4 regions of the Cupriavidus sp. C2SS-8b genome follow, and region 2 is predicted to be linked to each of the others. Evidence: predicted binding sites of a transcription regulator. Region 2 holds the regulator's gene; each other region holds the start of a gene.

Region 1 (4,617 bases), 1.4 Mb from region 2:
GAGGGATTGGGCAACTTGAACGCCGATATGACCTACTCGGTTTCGGTATCCATCGAGTTCGTCAAGACAGGCCCGATCTCCGGCGGCACGCTGGACCCGATGCAGACGCGTTTCGGCTTTGGCGTCTACGAGGGTTCGACCGCCGGGGCACTGGGTGGTGGCGGCGTCAACTACATCGGCTTCAGCGGGAGTGCGGTCCCGCGGCCGATCACATGCAACGTGAACTATCCCGCAACCGTCACGCTGCAGCCCGTGCGCGCGGCAGATCTGCGGCCCGCGGGCGCCACGGCAGGCACCGTGCCTTTCGCGATCAGCGTTACGTGCGACACCGCGGCCAACGTCGGTATCACCTTTGACGGTGCTCCCGGCACGCCTGTGCAGGCTGCCGCTTCGGGCGTGCTGGGCCCGTCAAACGCTGGCGCCCCGGGAGCTGCCACCGGCGCCGGCTTCCAGATCGTGAGCAGCGGTAACAATCAGCCCGTGCCGCTGCAGACGCGTAATCCGTTGGGAAGCATTCAGGCAAACATACAGGCCTCATACAACTACGCCGTCCGGTACATCGGCCTGAACAACGGCCTCCCGATCACCGCAGGGGCGTTGACCAGCGCGGCGACCTTCACGTTCGATTACCAGTAGGCCAGCCGTTCACTTCTTCAGCCGATACGCGAGCTGCGGCCGCGTGATGCCAAGCATGCGCGCCGCCGACGACAGGTTGCCACGCGTCGTGTCAATGGCGAGCTGCATCAGCCGCCCCTCGATCTGCGGCAGCGATACCTGCTGGTCCAGCAGCTTCTGGAGCAGGGCGTCCGCATCCTCGGCCGCTTCGGCATCCGGCGCCTGCTGGCTGGCGAACAGGTGGGCGGTGTCGATCAGCCCCGCCGCCGGTGCCAGCAGCACGCCGCGCTCGATCATGTTTTCCAGTTCGCGGATATTGCCCGGCCACTGGTATTGCATCAGCGCGTCGCGTGCACGCTGGCTCAGCCCGCGCACCTGCTTCTGGTAGCGGGCGTTGAAGCGCTGGATAAACGCCTGCGCAAGTTCCGGGATATCCTCGCGCCGTTCGCGCAGCGCCGGGATGGTGACGGGGTAGGTGCTGATCCGGTAGAACAGGTCGGCGCGAAACTGCCCTTGCCGGATCGCCTGTGCCAGGTTGACGTTAGTGGCCGCAATCAGCCGCACATCGATCTTGCGGGTCTCGACGCCGCCAAGCCGCTCGACCTCCGCGTTCTGCAGCACGCGCAGCAGCTTGACCTGCGCCGACAGCGGCAGGTCGCCGATCTCGTCCAGGAACAGCGTGCCGCCGTGCGCGCGCTCGAAGCGGCCGGGGCGCGACTGCTGCGCGCCGGTGTAGGCGCCTTTTTCAACGCCGAATAACTCGGACTCGATCAGCTCGTGCGGGATCGCCGCGCAGTTCACGGCAATGAACGGCTGTTCGCTGCGCGGGCCGTGGTCATGCAGCCAGCGCGCGAACATCTCCTTGCCGGCGCCGGTTTCTCCGGTGAGCAGTACTGTGATATGGCTGTCGGCCGCGGCCGATAGCAGGCCGAAGGCTTCGCGGAACGCCGGGGATTGGCCGATCAGGTTGCCCTGGCTGGCGCCGCACAGGGTCTCGCGCAGCGTGCTGACTTCCTGCTGCAGCGTGAGCAGGTCGCTGATGACCGAGTCGGGCTCGAAGTACTTCAGGTAGTCAGGGTCGTCCCAGGCCTCGGCCGGCTTGCCGACGATGCGGCATAGCGCATCGAGGCGGCGCTGGCACTCGGTTTCCTTGTAGATGACCAGCCGGTCCATGAAGGTGCTGCTGTAGCCCGACGCGTAGCCGAGCTGCACCCAGCAGCCGCCTTCCTCGCGGCTCAGTTCCTCGTTGTAGGGTGCTTCGCCTTCCCAGGAGTCCTGCCAGAGAAACTCGCCATAGAAATGGCCGGTGTCGCGGTCGATTTCCAGCCGCACCGGGTCCACGCGCGTCACGCCTTCCAGCATGTGCAGTTGCGGGCCAAGCAGGAACGCGTCGTTGGGCGAGGTCTCGAGTTCCTCCTTGCGTTCGCGCTTGACCATCTCGGCATCGCGCATGCCCTGCGCGTAGCCCATGCGGATCAGCAAGCCCTTGCCGCGTTCCAGGCCCAGCGTATCGAGGATCTCCTTGCGCAGGTAGCTCAGGGCCTCGGTGTGCATCAGCACCATGCGGGAATCGCCGAGCCGTATCTGTGCGGCCTTGGGGTCGATCGTCAGCAGCGAAGCCAGGTCGAATGGCGGCTGCTTGGGGGGCGCGATCATCTCCATCTCCAGAATGCCTGCGGGCGCGAATCGATCCGGAGAGGAACGTCCTTGGCCTCGGTTTTTCCGTAGCCTAACACGCGGTTTCGGGAGCCGAGCAAGCAAGGGGATTCCCCCGTCGACAGCATGGTGCACCGCAATATCCGTGGATTTGATCATTTGGTGAAAACAGGCTTAATCCCCTCATCAAATCATCAAGCGGGTGCGCCGTGGCAACGCCTCGGAATTTCCCGCAATCCCTTGTGCCATGCGGCTTGGCAGCCGGTGGCACGGCCTTCGCTATATGTCTCCACACCAGAACCATGCACACCCACCGATGTGCATCGCAGCAGGAGCGAGACATGACCACACCGTTTGTCCATGCCAACGTCCCGGCCCGCGGACGTGCCCAGCCCTACGTCCGGGTGACCGCGCGCGATGAACACTGGGTCGAGTTCGAGTTCTCGCTCGGCGACCCGGCGCTCTACGTGGAGCTGGTCATGCGCCCCGACCAGTTCTCCGCGTTCTGCGCCACGCAGTGCGCCATCACGGTGCCGCACCTGCTGGGCCGCGCACTGGAATTCGAGCGCGACAAATGGAGCGAAACCGTGGCCTGACGCCGCGGCCGATCCGAACACCACAAGGGAGACAGGAGCAACCCACCATGCAAATCGATATCCGTACCGATAGCGTCAGTCCGATCCGCCAGACCTTCGCCAACCTGCAACGGCGACTGGGCGCCGACAAGCCGGCCAGCCGCTACCAGGAGGCGATGTACGACCTGCAGCCGGAGACCAGCTTCCACTACCGCCCGCTGTGGCAGCCGCAATACGAGCTCTACGATGCGCGCCGCACGCAGGTGGTCATGCGGGACTGGTACGCGCTGAAGGATCCGCGCCAGTTCTATTACGGCACCTACGTCAACGCCCGTGCGCGCCAGCAGGACGCGATGGAGAAGAACCTGGATTTCGTCGAAAAGCGCGGTCTGCTGGCATCGCTGCCGGCGCACCTGCGTGAACTGCTGACGCTGGGCGTGGTGCCGCTGCGCCATGTCGAGTGGGCAGCGAACATGAACAACGCCGCGATCACGGCCTATGGCTATGGCTCGGCCATCACCGAAGCCGCCATGTTCCACACCATGGATCGCCTTGGCATTGCGCAGTACCTGACCCGCATCGGCCTGCTGGCCGGCGACAAGGCGGCGGTCGACGCCGCCAAGACGGCATGGATGGAGGACCTGGCCTGGCAGCCGTTGCGCCATGCGATCGAAGACCTGATCGTGCGTGACGACTGGTTCGAATTGCACGTGGCGCAGAACCTCGTGATGGACGGACTGCTTTATCCGCTGGTCTACCAGCGCCTGGATGCGCGCCTGCCCGCCGAAAGCCCCGCGTTCTCGCTGGTCACCGACTTCATGACCGCCTGGTATGCCGAGACCACGCGCTGGGTCGATGCAACGGTGAAGACAGCCGCGCAGGAATCGCCCGCGAATGCCGGCGTGATCGCGGGCTTCGCATTCGCGTGGCTCGACCGCTTCCAGCACGCGCTGGCGCCGCTGGTACGCCGCCTGTTCGCCGAGGAAGCGGATGCGGTGCTCGGCGAAACAGTCGCCGCGCTGGACAAGCGCCTTGCCGGGCTCGGGCTGGCCCGTGCCGCCGGCGCCGCCGCATGAACCCGGGAAAAACGCCATGACCGCACAGATCGTATTCATCGCCCTGCAGGCCAACGAAGAGATGCGTCCCGTCATCGACGCAATCGAGGCCGACAACCCGCACGCCACCATCAACCGCTATCCGGCCATGGTCAAGATCGACGCACCCGGGCGCCTGGAAATCAATCGCGCCAGCGTGGAAGAGCGCATCGGCCGCGCGTGGGACGTGCAGGAACTGCAGCTCGGCCTGATTTCGCTGGCCGGCAATATCGACGAAACCGAAGACCAGTTCGTGCTGGCCTGGCATTGAGCCGCAAGCCGAACCGCAAGAACACAGGAGACAAGGACATGACCACCGCCACTGCAATCGCCACCGCCGCGCGGCAGGCTACCCGGCCCAAGCTGTCACTCAAGGAGAAGTACGCGATCCTCACGCGCGACCTGGGCTGGGAGACCACCTACCAGCCCATGGATGCCGTATTCCCGCACGACAAGTTCGAAGGCATCGTGATCCATGACTGGGACGGCTGGGAAGACCCGTTCCGCCTGACCATGGATGCGTACTGGAAATTCCAGTCCGAGAAGGAGCGCAAGCTGTACGCGATCATCGACGCGTTCCAGCAGAACAATGGCCAGCTCAATGTCACCGACGCGCGCTACGTCAACGCGCTCAAGCTGTTCCTGACCGGCGTGTCGCCGCTGGAGTATGCGGCGCA
Region 2 (4,617 bases):
GCCAACCGCATCAACCAGCTGCTGGTGGTGGACCATGACGGGCGCCTGGTGGGCGCGCTGCACATTCACGACCTGACCCGCGCCAAGGTCATCTGAAGCGCACCGCGAACGCAACGAGACCATGCAGGCACTCCTGTCCTCCCTCACCGGGATCGTCCTGCGGCTGCTGCCGCTGCTGCTGATGGCCGTGGTGGCCGGGAGCACGTTCTGGCTGGTGCAAGTCAATACGCAGCAGGAAGGCACCAAGGCGCCGACCGTGCGCAAGCACGAGCCCGACTACTACATGGAGCGTTTCTCGGCCACCGAACTCGCGCAGGACGGCAGCACCAAGATGCGCTTCACCGGCGACAAGATGGTCCATTACGACGACGACCAGACCTACGAGTTCACCCGTCCCGCCATGCGCGCCTACCAGCCCGAGCGTCCGCCGGTCACCGCGCGCGCCGATCGCGGCCGCATGAATGCCGAAGGCTCGGTGATCGACCTGTACGGCAACGGCTTCATCGAGCGGCAAAAGGGCGCCGATGCCGCAAAGGACCCGCTGATGACGGCCGCGTCGGAGTACTTCCAGGTCCTGGTCAATGACGACATCGTCAAGACCGACAAGGCCGTGAAGCTCACGCGCGGCCCGTCGGTCATGACCGCCAACGGGCTGGTCTTCAACAACGTTACCCGCGAAGTACAATTGCTGGGCAACGTACGCGGCACCATCATCACCGGTGCGCCCACCCGGACTCCGGGATCCTGACAACAACAGCCGCCCGCGCCCGACGGGGCGGCACCGCGGACCTGAGCATCGCGCCCGACCCTCCGCTTTTCTGCGACCCTTGCCAACATGATTGCTTCCCTGACGACCCTGTCCCGCCGGAGCGCCGCCCCGCTGCTGCTGGCCGTGGCCACCGCGATTGCCGCGCTGGCGCCGCTGGGCGCCCATGCCGAACGCGCGGACAAGGACAAGCCGCTGGTCCTGGAAGCCGACAACGCCAGCTACGACGACGTCAAGCAGATCTACACGCTGACCGGCAACGTGGTCCTGACCAAGGGCACCATGGTGCTGAAGTCGGACGCGGCCGAGATCCGCACCGACCCCGAGGGCTACCAGTACGCGGTGGCCACGGCCAAGGGCGGCAAGCAGGCCTATATCCGCCAGAAGCGTGAAGGCGTGGACGAGTACATGGACGGCTGGGGCGACCGCATCGAATACGATGGCAAGCAGGAGGTGTCCAAGCTGATCGGCCACGCGCGCATGGCGCGGCTGCAGGGGGCCAAGCTGGTCGACGAGATCCGCGGCGCGGTCCTGACCTATGACAGCCGCAACGAGTTCTACACCGCCGCCGGCGGCGGCGACAACACGTCGGCCGGCAATCCGTCGGGACGCGTGCGCGCCGTGCTCTCGCCGCGCCAGGAGGCCAGCGGTGCGGCCGCCAGCCCGCCCCTCGACCTGAAGTCGGCACCCGCGCCGTCCAGCAAGCCCTGAATCACGCGCCCGAACGCATCACCGCCACCATGACCGATACCGCAATGCTCGCCCCCACGCCCGCTTCCGCCGCTCCCGACGCCCGTGCCGACAGCAGCACGATGGTCGTGCGCCACCTGAAGAAGCGCTACGGGTCGCGCACGGTGGTGAAGGACGTATCGCTCGAGGTGAAGAGCGGCGAGGTGGTGGGCCTGCTCGGCCCCAATGGCGCGGGCAAGACCACGTCGTTCTACATGATCGTGGGCCTCGTCGCGCTGGACGAGGGCGATATCGTGCTCGACGGCCAGCACATCAGCGGCCTGGCCATCCACGAGCGCGCGCGCATGGGCCTCTCCTACCTGCCGCAGGAAGCGTCGGTGTTCCGCAAGCTCAATGTGGAAGAGAACATCCGCGCGGTGCTGGAGCTGCAGCTGGTCAACGGCAAGCCGCTGCCGAAGGCCGAGATCGACAGCCGCCTCGATACGCTGCTCGACGACCTGCAGATCGCCCACCTGCGCAACAACCCTGCGCTGTCGCTGTCGGGCGGCGAGCGCCGCCGCGTGGAAATCGCCCGCGCGCTGGCTTCCTCGCCACGCTTCATCCTGCTCGATGAACCGTTCGCCGGCGTGGACCCGATCGCGGTCGGCGAGATCCAGCGCATCGTCAGCTTCCTCAAGGCGCGCAATATCGGCGTGCTGATCACCGACCACAACGTGCGCGAGACGCTTGGCATCTGCGACCACGCGTACATCATCAGCGAAGGCACCGTACTCGCATCGGGCCAGCCCGACGAAATCATCGCCAACGAGTCGGTGCGCCGCGTCTACCTGGGCGAAAACTTCCGCATGTGAAGCCGGGGCGGCAGGTGCGCTTGGCAGAGACGATCAGGCAGCATCAGCGATAGCAATTTCCGTTCCAACATCGGTTGGATGCGCATAGAATAGGTCGCATGAAACCGTCGCTACAGCTCCGTCTCTCCCAGCATCTGGCACTCACGCCGCAACTGCAGCAGTCGATCCGGCTGCTGCAACTTTCTACGCTTGAGCTGCAGCAGGAAGTCGAGCAGGCCTTGACGGAAAACCCGCTGCTGGAGCGCGAGAACGACTGGATCGACAGCCCGCTGCGCGTGGCGGCCGATGGCTCGGTCAACCTGCAGAGCGCACCCGCGCCCGCACCGGCCGAACCGCAGGGCAACAGCGACGCGAACGCCAGCAGCCCGGCCAGCGAGGATGAGAGCTATAGCGACAGCGGTAGCGAAGATTACGGCAGCGACTGGAGCCTGGACGATTTCGCGCGGCGCCCGCAGGGTGAGGACGACGAGAAGACGCCCATGCAGCTGCGCGACGCCGAACCCACCCTGCGCGAACACCTGATGGAGCAGCTCGCGCCGCTGAAGATCTCGACGCGCGACAAGGGCCTGGCGATCTTCCTGATCGAATCGCTCGACGACGATGGCTACCTGAGCGCGTCGCTCGACGAGATCTGCACCGAGTTGCCCGAGGAACTCGAATTCGAGGTCGACGAATTGCAGGCGATCCTCACGCTGCTGCAAAGCTTCGACCCGCCCGGCGTGGGCGCGCGCAATGCCGCCGAATGCCTGAGCTTGCAACTGCGCCGGCTGCAGCATCCGCAGCGCGAGCTGGCGCTCTCGATCGTCAACCATCATCTCGAACTGCTTGCCGTGCGCGACTACACGCGCCTGAAAAAAGCACTGCAGGTGGATGAAGCAGCGCTCAAGGCCGCGCATGAACTGATCCGCTCGCTCGCGCCCTACCCGGGCCACGCATACAGCCGCCCTGAAGCGGACTTCGTGGTGCCCGACGTATTCGTGCGCAAGGGCGGCGGCGGCTGGATCGCGCAGCTCAATCCGGATGTGATGCCGCGCCTGCGCATCAACGACATGTACGCGCAGATCCTGCGTGGCGCCAAGGGAGAATCCGGTGCCGCGGGGCTGCAGCAAAAGCTGCAGGAAGCGCGCTGGCTGATCAAGAATATCCAGCAAAGGTTCGACACGATCCTGCGAGTTTCGCAGGCGATTGTCGAGCGTCAGAAGAACTTCTTCACGCACGGGGAAATCGCGATGCGCCCCTTGGTTTTGCGGGAGATTGCCGATACACTGGGATTACACGAGTCAACCATATCCCGGGTGACGACCAATAAATACATGGCAACGCCGATGGGTACTTTCGAACTGAAGTACTTTTTTGGCAGCCACGTTTCCACCGAAACCGGTGGGGCGGCTTCCTCAACGGCGATCCGCGCCTTGATCAAGCAACTTATAGGAGCCGAAGACCCGAGGAGTCCTCTTTCCGACAGCCGAATTGCCGAATTGCTGGGTGAACAAGGCTTCGTTGTCGCGCGCCGTACCGTCGCCAAGTATCGCGAAGCCCTGAAGATCCCTGCTGTCAATCTCCGCAAGACTTTGTAGCCGAGTTGCACCGCCTGCCTGGTGCAGCTCTTTCAGAAGGAGAAGCGCTATGAACTTCAAGATCAGTGGACACCACCTGGACATCACGCCGCCGCTGCGTGAGTACGTGGAAACGAAGCTGGAGCGTATCGTCAGGCATTTCGATCAAGTCATTGGCGTCAGCGTGCTACTCTCAGTCGACAATCACAAGGAAAAGGACAGGCGTCAGTACGCGGAAATCAATTTGCACCTTCGGGGCAAGGACATTTTTGTGGAAGCCCATCACGAAGACCTGTATGCGGCCATCGACGCACTTGTCGACAAGCTGGACCGCCAGGTGCTTCGCTATAAGGACCGCGTTCAAGGCCACGACCGCGAAGCGGTCAAGTACCAGATGGCCGAGTCTCAACTACAGCAGCAATGATCAAGCCTGCCAGCCGCAAGGCTGGGCATTGAAACAGGACTGATAAAAGCAAGCCGCGCCATGTAGCGCGGCTTTTTTGCATCTGTAGCCCTGACCTGGCGCGCGTCCTGGACACAAGTGTTCGCAACTGGCGCAGCACGGTGTATGCTCTCCAAGACATCGCGCGTGGCGACTCCGGCGCGGCCACCGTACCCAGGTGTGGCGGCACCAGCACGGACCGGGCCATACAGGGGCCCGGCGCTGCATTGCACAAGGACAGGGGAGACGCTGCTCTATAATGGCCGAACGCCTGGTGAGCCATGGCGTGGCCGCAAACCGGCCCCACTTCGT
Region 3 (4,617 bases), 1.7 Mb from region 2:
GTTCGCCGACATGAAGGCCCGTGGCGAAACCATCCCGACCAGCGGATACGAGCAGATCCACATGCCGAAGAACACCGGCGCCGGTTTCTGGATGGGCCTGTTCAGCCTGGTGCTGGGCTTCGCCCTGGTCTGGCACATCTGGTGGCTTGCCGCCGTGGGCCTGGTTGGCATGGTGGTGTCGTTCATCCGCCGCGCCAACGATGACCACATCGACTACTACGTGCCGGCCGCCGAGGTCGAGCAGATTGAAACGCGCCAACTGCAGCGCATTGCTTCGCAGGCCTGATAACCATGTCGACAGAAGTCCTTGATCGCTTCGGGGCGGCGCAAGCCCCGGCTCATGCGCACTCGCATGACGACACGCACGACCACGCGCACCACGACACCAGCGAGAACACCATCTTTGGTTTCTGGCTGTACCTGATGAGCGACTGCATCTTGTTTGCGTGCCTGTTCGCCGCCTTCGCCGTCCTGCGCGGCGAAGTGGCGGGCGGCCCGTCGGGCAAGGAGCTGTTCGAGCTCAACTACGTGCTGACCGAGACCTTCATCCTGCTGTTCTCGTCGATCACGTACGGGTTCGCGATGATCTCGCTGCACAACCGCTCGAAAGGGCGGGTGCTGGTGTGGCTGGCTATCACGTTCGCGCTGGGCGCCGCGTTCATGTACATGGAAATCAATGAATTCCATCACCTGATCGCCGAAGGCGCCGGCCCGAGCCGCAGCGCGTTCCTGTCGTCGTTCTTCACGCTGGTGGGCACCCACGGCCTGCACGTCGCAAGCGGCATGGTGTGGATGCTGGTCCTGATGTGGCAAGTCAGCAAGAAGGGCCTGACCCCGACCATGTCCAAGCGCCTGAACTGCCTCAGCCTGTTCTGGCACTTCCTGGACGTCGTGTGGATCGGCGTCTTCACCGTGGTCTACCTGATGGGGGCAATGTAAATGGCACAGCAACACGCAGCATCGGCCCACGCCGAGTCGCATGGCCACAGCAGCTTCAAGTCCTATGTGATCGGCTTCGTGCTGGCGGTGATCCTGACCGTCATCCCGTTCAAGATCGTGATGGACGGCACCCTGGACCGTGGCACGACCCTGCTGATCATCCTCGGCATGGCCGCGGTGCAGGTCGTCGTGCACCTGAAGTACTTCCTCCATATGGATGGTTCGAAGGAGCAGCGCTGGAACGTGATGTCGTTCCTGTTCACGCTGCTGATCCTGTTCATCGTGCTGGCCGGCTCGCTCTGGATCATGCACAACATGAACGCGAACATGATGCCGTGGATGATGAAGTAATCGTCTTCCGGCGATAGACAACGGGGCCTTCGGGCCCCGTTTTTACTTGTGGCGGTGCATCGCGCACCGTGGCGCCGCACGCCTGCGGCGCCTTCCCGTTTTCGGCGCCAGCGCACCACCTGCCTGGCTTGCACCCGATTGTGCCGTGCACGCGCGCGGTGCGTCGTGGCCCGTTCCCGCCTGGCACCAGCGTGGTGCTTTCGCGCGGCATCTCCCCTGAAATTGTCTCTTGCCGGGCGCCCCGGCGGCGTCTGGCCGTCCGTCGAAGCTCAGACGAGCCATGGCACGGTAGTTGCGGATGCACCACCCGGGGAGCGTTGAGTCCCGTAACCAAACGACAAACTGGGAGCTGCAATGAAACGACGTGACATGCTGAAGCTGTCGGCGGTAGCCGCCGCGGCCATGATCGGCGCGAGCCCGCTGGCGATGGCGCAGTCCAAGGACCCGATCAAGATCGGCATCCTGCATTCGTTGTCCGGCACCATGGCCATCTCGGAGACGTCGCTCAAGGACGTGGCGCTGATGACCATCGACGAGATCAACAAGAGCGGTGGCGTGCTCGGCCGCAAGCTGGAGCCGGTGGTCGTGGACCCGGCGTCGAACTGGCCGCTGTTCGCCGAGAAGGCGCGCCAGCTGATCACCAAGGACAAGGTCGCTGTCACGTTTGGCTGCTGGACTTCGGTGTCGCGCAAGTCGGTGCTGCCGGTCTACGAAGAGCTGAACTCGCTGCTGTTCTACCCGGTGCAGTATGAGGGCGAGGAGATGTCGAAGAACGTCTTCTACACCGGCGCGGCGCCCAACCAGCAGGCCATCCCGGCCGTCGAATACCTGATGAGCAAGGAAGGCGGCGGCGCCAAGCGCTTCTTCCTTCTGGGCACCGACTACGTCTACCCGCGCACCACCAACAAGATCCTGCGCGCGTTCCTCAAGAGCAAGGGCGTGGCGGACAAGGACATCGAAGAGGTCTACACGCCGTTCGGCCACAGCGACTACCAGACCATCGTCGCCAATATCAAGAAGTTCTCGCAGGGCGGCAAGACCGCCGTGATCTCCACCATCAACGGCGACTCCAACGTGCCGTTCTACAAGGAACTTGGCAACGCGGGCCTGAAGGCCAAGGATGTGCCCGTGGTGGCCTTCTCCGTGGGTGAGGAAGAGCTGCGCGGCATCGACACCAAGCCGCTGGTCGGCCACCTGGCGGCATGGAACTACTTCATGTCCGTCAAGAATCCCGAGAACGAAGCGTTCAAGAAGCAGTGGGCAGCCTGGGTCAAGGCCAACAACCTGCCAGGCGGCGACAAGCGTGTCACCAATGACCCGATGGAGGCCACCTATGTCGGCATCCATATGTGGGCACAGGCCGTGAAGAAGGCCGGTACGACCGATCCTGACAAGGTCCGCGCGGCCATGTACGGCCAGACCTTCAAGGCACCGGACGGCTTCACGCTGACCATGGGCGACAACCATCACCTGTTCAAGCCGGTGATGATCGGCGAAGTGAAGGGCGACGGCCAGTTCAGCGTTGTGTGGAAGACCGCCAAGCCCATCCGCGCCCAGCCGTGGAGCCCGTTCATCTCCGGCAATGAAGGCAAGCCGGACAAGGTGATGTAAGCCACTTCGCTTGATGAAGCGACGCCGCTCTCTCGGGTGCGGGAGAGCGGCGTAGTTCGCTGTCCGCCAATACCCTCGCAAGTGCCTACCTCTATGCGCTATTCGATATCCGTTCATGCCATGCCGTGGCTGCGCGCCTTGCTGGCGGCGCTGCTGCTGGCTACGGCACCCTGGGCTGCCGCGCTGACGCAAGCCGACCTCAAGCCATTGGCCGAGGACGATTTCGATGCCAAGACCGCAGCCTTGTCCGCGCTGGCCAAGGCCTCGCCGGAACAGGCGGGGCCCATCCTGAAGGCGCTGCAGGACGATGCGCTGCAATACGCCCCGTCGGTGGGCATGGTGCGCCAGGAAGGCGGCAAGACCGTCGATGCCGTCACCGGCAAGCCGGTCACGGTCAAGGCCGATGAACTGGAATCGCTGACCCTGAACAACAGCTTGCGCGCAATTGTGGATAGCGCGGCTAGCAGCCTGCAGCTGCAGTCGCCAGATATCGCCGTGCGCACGCAAGCCATCAATACACTGTACGACCAGCCCGAGAGCGCCTCGCGCACCAGCGTGGAAGCTGCGCGCAAGGCGGAGGCCGATCCCGGGCTGCGCGCGCGGCTGGACGTGATCTGGGCCACAACGGTGCTGGCCGATGAGACGAATGCCGGTGACACGGCCCAGCGTGAAGCGCGGATGGACGCCATTCGCATCCTTGGCCGCGACAGCAATCCGCAAAGCCGCCAGAAGCTCGCGCCGCTGGTCGAGCGCGGCAGCGATGGCAAGTACCGCGAACCGGATGTCGAGGTACGCGTGGCCGCACAGCAGGCACTCGACGCATTGCGCAGCGACCAGCGCCGTGCCGAACTGGTCGGCAACCTGTTCGCCGGCCTGAGCCTGGGCAGCGTGCTGCTGCTGGCTGCACTGGGCTTGGCGATCACCTATGGCCTGATCGGCGTCATCAATATGGCGCACGGCGAGTTCCTGATGATCGGCGCGTATGCCACCTACGTTGTGCAGACGCTGTTCCGCACCTATGCGCCCGGCGCGTTCGACTGGTATCTGCCCGCAGCGCTGCCGGCGTCGTTCCTGGCCGCTGGTATCGTCGGTTTCGTGCTGGAACGCCTGGTGCTGCGTCATCTCTATGGCCGGCCGCTGGAGACGCTGCTGGCCACGTTCGGCGTGAGCCTGCTGCTGATGCAGGCCGTGCGCACGCTGTTCGGCGCGCAGAACGTCGAAGTGGCCAACCCGGCCTGGATGAGCGGCGGCGTCGAATGGATGCCGGGCCTGGTGATCCCGTACAACCGCATCGTCATCATCCTGTTCGCGCTGGCGGTAGTGGCTGTTGCCTGGGCCGTGCTCAACCGCACGCGGCTCGGCCTGTTCGTGCGCGCCACGACGCAGAACCGCACCATGGCCGCGTGCGTGGGCGTGCGCACGTGGAAGGTGGACAGCTACGCCTTCGCCTTCGGCGCGGGCATTGCCGGCATGGGGGGCTGCGCGCTGTCGCAGATCGGCAATGTCGGCCCGGACCTGGGCCAGGCTTACATCATCGATTCCTTCATGGTCGTGGTGCTGGGTGGAGTCGGGCAGCTGGCGGGCACGATCGTCGGCGCGTTCGGGCTCGGCATCATCAACAAGTTCATCGAGCCGTTCTACGGCGCGGTGCTGGCCAAGATCTTTGTCCTGGTGCTGATCGTGCTGTTTATCCAGAAGCGGCCGCAGGGACTTTTC
Region 4 (4,617 bases), on a different replicon from region 2:
TCGAAGGCCCGGGCAATGTCCTGTCCCCACCGTACTGGAATGCCGCCTGGCGCACATGGCTGCGGCGGCGATGACATCGGTTTGCACCGTCCCGACCGCGTCGGATACAGTAAGCAGCCAGTACAGAGTCGCGCCACGACGCGACCGGTTCGCCAGTCCGCCAATGTGCCCTCCGCGGCGCACGCCGCGGAGACGACAAGGAGACAGCGATGGACCTGCGGCAACGCGAGCACATCGAGACGGTAGTCCACGCCACCACCTACCTGCCGCCACCCGCGCTGCCCGCGGAGCGGCCCACGCACGATGCCGTGATCGAGAATTCGTGGCGGCGCTGCGTGCACCAGTACGGGCTGGACCCGTCGCGCATGCAGGAAGCCCGCATCGTGCCGCAGACGCGGCTGCGCGAACACCAGCAACGCATCGACGATTTCGCGCGCATCGCGCGCCATGGGCTCGAGAGCCTGTACGCCCAGGTCGCGGGCCTCGGCTACGTGGTGCTGCTGACCGATGCGCAGGGCGTGACCGTCGACTACATCGGCGATGCGCGCACCGATACCGACCTGCGCCATGCCGGCCTGTACCTGGGCGCGGAATGGAGCGAGTGCGGCGCGGGCACGTGCGCCGTCGGCACGGCCTTGTTCACGGGCGAAGCCCTGACCGTGCACCAGGCCGATCATTTCGACGCCACCCACATTCCGCTGACCTGCACCGCAGCGCCGCTGTTCGATACGCACGGCAACCTGCACGCGATCCTGGACATCTCCGCGCTGACGTCGCCAAATGCCAAGGACAGCCAGGGGCTGGCGCTGCAGCTGGTGCGCATCTACGCGGCCCATATCGAGAACGCGAATTTCCTGCGCGCGCATCACCGCGACTGGATCCTCAAGCTGAACGTCGCCCCCGAGTTCGTCGACGTCAACCCGGAGTACCTGCTCGCACTGGATGACAGCGGCCGCATTGTCGGACACAACCACCGCGCGCGGCGCATGCTGGAAGGGGAACTGGCCACCGGCACGGTGCTGGGCCAGTCGTTCGAGACGCTGTTCAACGCGCGGCTCGAAGACCTGGGCCGCTATGTCTACTCGCGTCCGAGCGAGCAGCGCCTGGTGGCGCTGAACCGCAGCGGTGGCCTGCTGTACCTGAGCGTGATGCCGCCCGCCTTGCGCTGGCAGGCTAGTGGCACGCAGGAGCGGCCCGCGCCGCTGCCGGAGCCGCTGGCGGCATTGTGCGGCGGTGATCCGGCGCTGCAGCAGCAACTGCAGCGTGCGGCGCGGCTGGTGGATTCCCCGATCAACCTGCTCATCAACGGCGAAACCGGCAGCGGCAAGGAGTACTTTGCCAAGGCGCTGCACCTGGCCAGCGCGCGCCGCGGACAGCCGTTCGTGGCGGTGAACTGCGCCGCCATTCCGGAAACGCTGATCGAGAGCGAGCTGTTTGGCCACCTGCCCAACAGCTTCTCGGGCGCCGGGCCGCGCGGCAAGCGCGGGCTGATCCAGGAAGCGGACGGCGGCACGCTGTTCCTCGACGAGATCGGCGACATGCCGCGCGAGCTGCAGTCGCGGCTGTTGCGCGTGCTGGCCGAGGGCGAGGTGCTGCCGATCGGCGCGGCGCGTCCGGTGCCGGTCCGCCTGCGCGTGATTTCGGCGACCCATCACCGGCTGGAAGACCTGGTGGCGCAGGGACGTTTCCGCGAGGACCTGTTCTACCGGCTCAACGGTGCGCGCTTCGCGCTGCCGCCATTGCGCGATCGCACCGACTTCGAATGGCTCGTGCAGAAGATGCTCGATGAAGGCGGCCAGCGCGGCATCACGTTGTCGCCGCAGGCGCGCGATCAGCTCTGCCACCACCGCTGGCCCGGCAACCTGCGCGAGTTGCGCAACGTGCTGGAGTACGCGCGTGCCGTCTGCGCCGGCGGGTATATCGATGCCCATGACCTGCCCGATGGCCTGGGCGCGCCGATGCGAGTGTCCGCCGTGCCGGTGCTGCCCCCGCAGCCGGATGACGCGCCGGAACTGCCGCCCGAAGCCATGCTGCTGATGCAGTACCTGCGTGCGTCAGGCTGGAACCTGAGCGCCGTGGCGCGGCAGATCGGCGTGAGCCGCATGACGCTGTACCGCCGCATGGAGCGCTACGGCATCCAGTCTCCCAACCGCCGCGACGGCGACCCGCCCCAGTCGTAACGGCCATCACGGCCATCACGGCCATAAAGCTGCCAACGATACAGCTGTCCAGCGCTGTACACCTGCGCTGTGACACCTGTCACGCCATGAACGCCGCCGGCACGGCCCGCGCGGCGGCCTGACCCGCGTTTCCTGCGGGTTATCCCGCAATTTTCCTGGTCCCCTGGGTCGCTACAGCGCGCCGCGCATGCTGGCATAGCCATTGCAATCTGCCTGTCAGCACAACGACAACAGACAGGAGACAGGCCATGCAAGCACGGTCCGACGGTGCGCCGCTGGTAGGCATCATCGCCAACCCGGTGTCGGCGCGCGATATCCGCCGCGTGATTGCCAATGCCAACAGCCTGCAGCTGGCCGATCGCGTCAACATCGTGCTGCGGCTGCTGGCCGCGCTGTCGGCCTGCGGCATCGAGCGCGTGATGATGATGCCGGATCGCGAAGGCTTGCGCGTCATGCTCGCGCGCCACCTGAGCCGCCACCTGAGCCGCCACCTGAGCCGCCACCAGGGGCCGGACGCCGGGCTGCCGGCGGTCGAGTACATCGACATGCCGGTCACGGCGCGCGTCGACGATACGCTGAATGCGGCGCGCCACATGGCCGATGCCGGCGTGGCCGTGATCATCGTGCTCGGCGGCGACGGCACGCACCGTGCGGTGGTGCGCGAATGCGGCGGCGTGCCGATCGCGGGCCTGTCCACCGGCACCAACAACGCGTTTCCGGAAATGCGCGAGCCGACCATCACCGGGCTGGCGGCGGGTTTGTATGCGATGGGACAGGTGCCGGCCTCGCAGGCGCTCGCATCGAACAAGCGGCTCGATATCGTGATCCGCGATGCCGACGGCGGCTTCCGGCGCGATATCGCGCTTGTCGACGCGGTGATTGCCCACGAACACTTCATCGGCGCGCGGGCGCTGTGGAAGGCCGACACGCTGGCGGCCGTGTATGTGGCGTTCGCCGATCCGCAGGCCATTGGCCTGTCCGCCATCGCCGGGCTGCTGGAGCCGCTGGGCCGGCGCGAGCCGGGCGGCCTCGCGATCGAGCTGGCCGTGCCGGGGCAAGGCGAGTTCGTGCTGCGCGCACCGATCGCCCCGGGCCTGCTGTGCCCCGTCGACGTGGCGGGCTGGCAGTACCTCGAACATGCGCGGCCGCATCGCGTGCGCCAGCGGTCCGGCATCGTCGCGCTCGACGGCGAGCGCGAACTGGCCTTCGGGCCCTGCGACGAAGTCAGCATCACCCTGCACGAACACGCGTTCCGCAGCATCGACGTGGCCGCGTGCATGCGCTATGCCGCGCGCGAGCGGCTGATGCGCAGCGTATCCCTCACGCAACCAGCAATCACGTATTGAGCAAGCCGTACCACCCCAACCCAAGGAGACAACCATGAGCGCCAGTGCCATGCAAACCGGCCCCAGCGGGCTCGACAGGGAGACCCTGCTGACGGTGTATCGCAAGATGCGCACCATCCGCGATTTCGAGGAACGCCTGCACGTGGACTTCGGCCGCGGGGACATTCCGGGCTTTGTGCACCTTTACGCGGGCGAGGAAGCCGCCGGTGTCGGCATCCTCCATCACCTCCATGATGGCGACCGCATCGCCAGCACGCACCGCGGCCACGGCCACTGCATTGCCAAGGGCGTCGACCCGGTGGCGATGATGAAGGAGATCTACGGCAAGAAGGGCGGTTCGTGCAACGGCAAGGGCGGCTCGATGCATATCGCCGATCTGTCCAAGGGCATGATGGGCGCCAACGGCATCCTGGGCGCGGGCGCGCCACTGGTCTGCGGCGCCGCGCTGGCCGCCAAGTTCCGCGGCAAGGGCGAGGTCGGCATTACCTTCTGCGGCGACGGCGCCTCGAACCAGGGCACCTTCCTCGAAAGCCTGAACCTGGCCGCCGTGTGGAACCTGCCGGTGATCTTCGTGATCGAGAACAACGGCTATGCGGAGTCGACCTCGCGCGACTACGGCACCGCAGTGGACAGCTATGTGGATCGCGCGGCCGGCTTCGGTATTCCCGGCGTGACTGTGGACGGTACCGACTTCTTCGCCGTGCACGAGGCCGCCGGAGAAGTCATCCGCCGCGCGCGCGAAGGCGGCGGCCCGGCGCTGCTCGAATGCAAGATGGTTCGCTTCTACGGCCACTTCGAAGGCGATGCGCAGACCTATCGCGCGGCCGGCGAACTTGACGATATCCGCGCCAATCGCGATTGCCTGAAGCTGTTCACGCGCACGGTGACGCAGGGCGGCGTGATCTCGCGCGAGGAGTTCGAGGCGATCGATCGCGAAGTCGCCGCGCTGATCGAGCACGCGGTGCAGGAAGCCAAGGCCGCGCCGCTGCCTGGGCCGGAAGATCTGTTGACCGATGTCTATGTGAGCTACTGAATCGCCAACCCGACACAGCTATTCCATCATCAGGAGACAGAACATGGCTCGCAAACTG

The links. The regulator sigma-54, encoded in region 2, starts transcription at its own class of promoters, with help from an activator protein. The targets are predictions, from matches to a motif close to TGGCANGNAANCTGCTTT.
Region 1: the regulator sigma-54 is predicted to act here: its motif matches at 2,537-2,554, upstream of ACIGJB_RS08360 (phenol hydroxylase subunit).
Region 3: the regulator sigma-54 is predicted to act here: its motif matches at 1,572-1,589, upstream of urtA (urea ABC transporter substrate-binding protein).
Region 4: the regulator sigma-54 is predicted to act here: its motif matches at 2,372-2,389, upstream of ACIGJB_RS28120 (ATP-NAD kinase family protein).

The regions. Positions count from the first base shown of each region.
Region 1 covers NZ_CP172716.1:1,808,570-1,813,186, reverse strand. The annotation lists gene ACIGJB_RS08370 (fimbrial protein) at 1-636, shown strand, start outside; gene ACIGJB_RS08365 (sigma 54-interacting transcriptional regulator) at 646-2,271, opposite strand; gene ACIGJB_RS08360 (phenol hydroxylase subunit) at 2,613-2,867, shown strand; gene ACIGJB_RS08355 (aromatic/alkene monooxygenase hydroxylase subunit beta) at 2,915-3,922, shown strand; gene ACIGJB_RS08350 (MmoB/DmpM family protein) at 3,939-4,211, shown strand; gene ACIGJB_RS08345 (aromatic/alkene/methane monooxygenase hydroxylase/oxygenase subunit alpha) at 4,250-4,617, shown strand, end outside.
Region 2 covers NZ_CP172716.1:405,644-410,260, reverse strand. The annotation lists gene ACIGJB_RS01905 (KpsF/GutQ family sugar-phosphate isomerase) at 1-96, shown strand, start outside; gene lptC (LPS export ABC transporter periplasmic protein LptC) at 122-748, shown strand; gene lptA (lipopolysaccharide transport periplasmic protein LptA) at 836-1,477, shown strand; gene lptB (LPS export ABC transporter ATP-binding protein) at 1,507-2,307, shown strand; gene ACIGJB_RS01885 (RNA polymerase factor sigma-54) at 2,406-3,884, shown strand; gene hpf (ribosome hibernation-promoting factor, HPF/YfiA family) at 3,934-4,287, shown strand.
Region 3 covers NZ_CP172716.1:2,325,581-2,330,197, reverse strand. The annotation lists gene cyoB (cytochrome o ubiquinol oxidase subunit I) at 1-286, shown strand, start outside; gene cyoC (cytochrome o ubiquinol oxidase subunit III) at 292-939, shown strand; gene cyoD (cytochrome o ubiquinol oxidase subunit IV) at 940-1,290, shown strand; gene urtA (urea ABC transporter substrate-binding protein) at 1,645-2,901, shown strand; gene urtB (urea ABC transporter permease subunit UrtB) at 2,995-4,617, shown strand, end outside.
Region 4 covers NZ_CP172717.1:2,462,039-2,466,655, reverse strand. The annotation lists gene ACIGJB_RS28125 (sigma-54-dependent Fis family transcriptional regulator) at 210-2,180, shown strand; gene ACIGJB_RS28120 (ATP-NAD kinase family protein) at 2,429-3,526, shown strand; gene ACIGJB_RS28115 (thiamine pyrophosphate-dependent dehydrogenase E1 component subunit alpha) at 3,561-4,559, shown strand; gene ACIGJB_RS28110 (alpha-ketoacid dehydrogenase subunit beta) at 4,603-4,617, shown strand, end outside.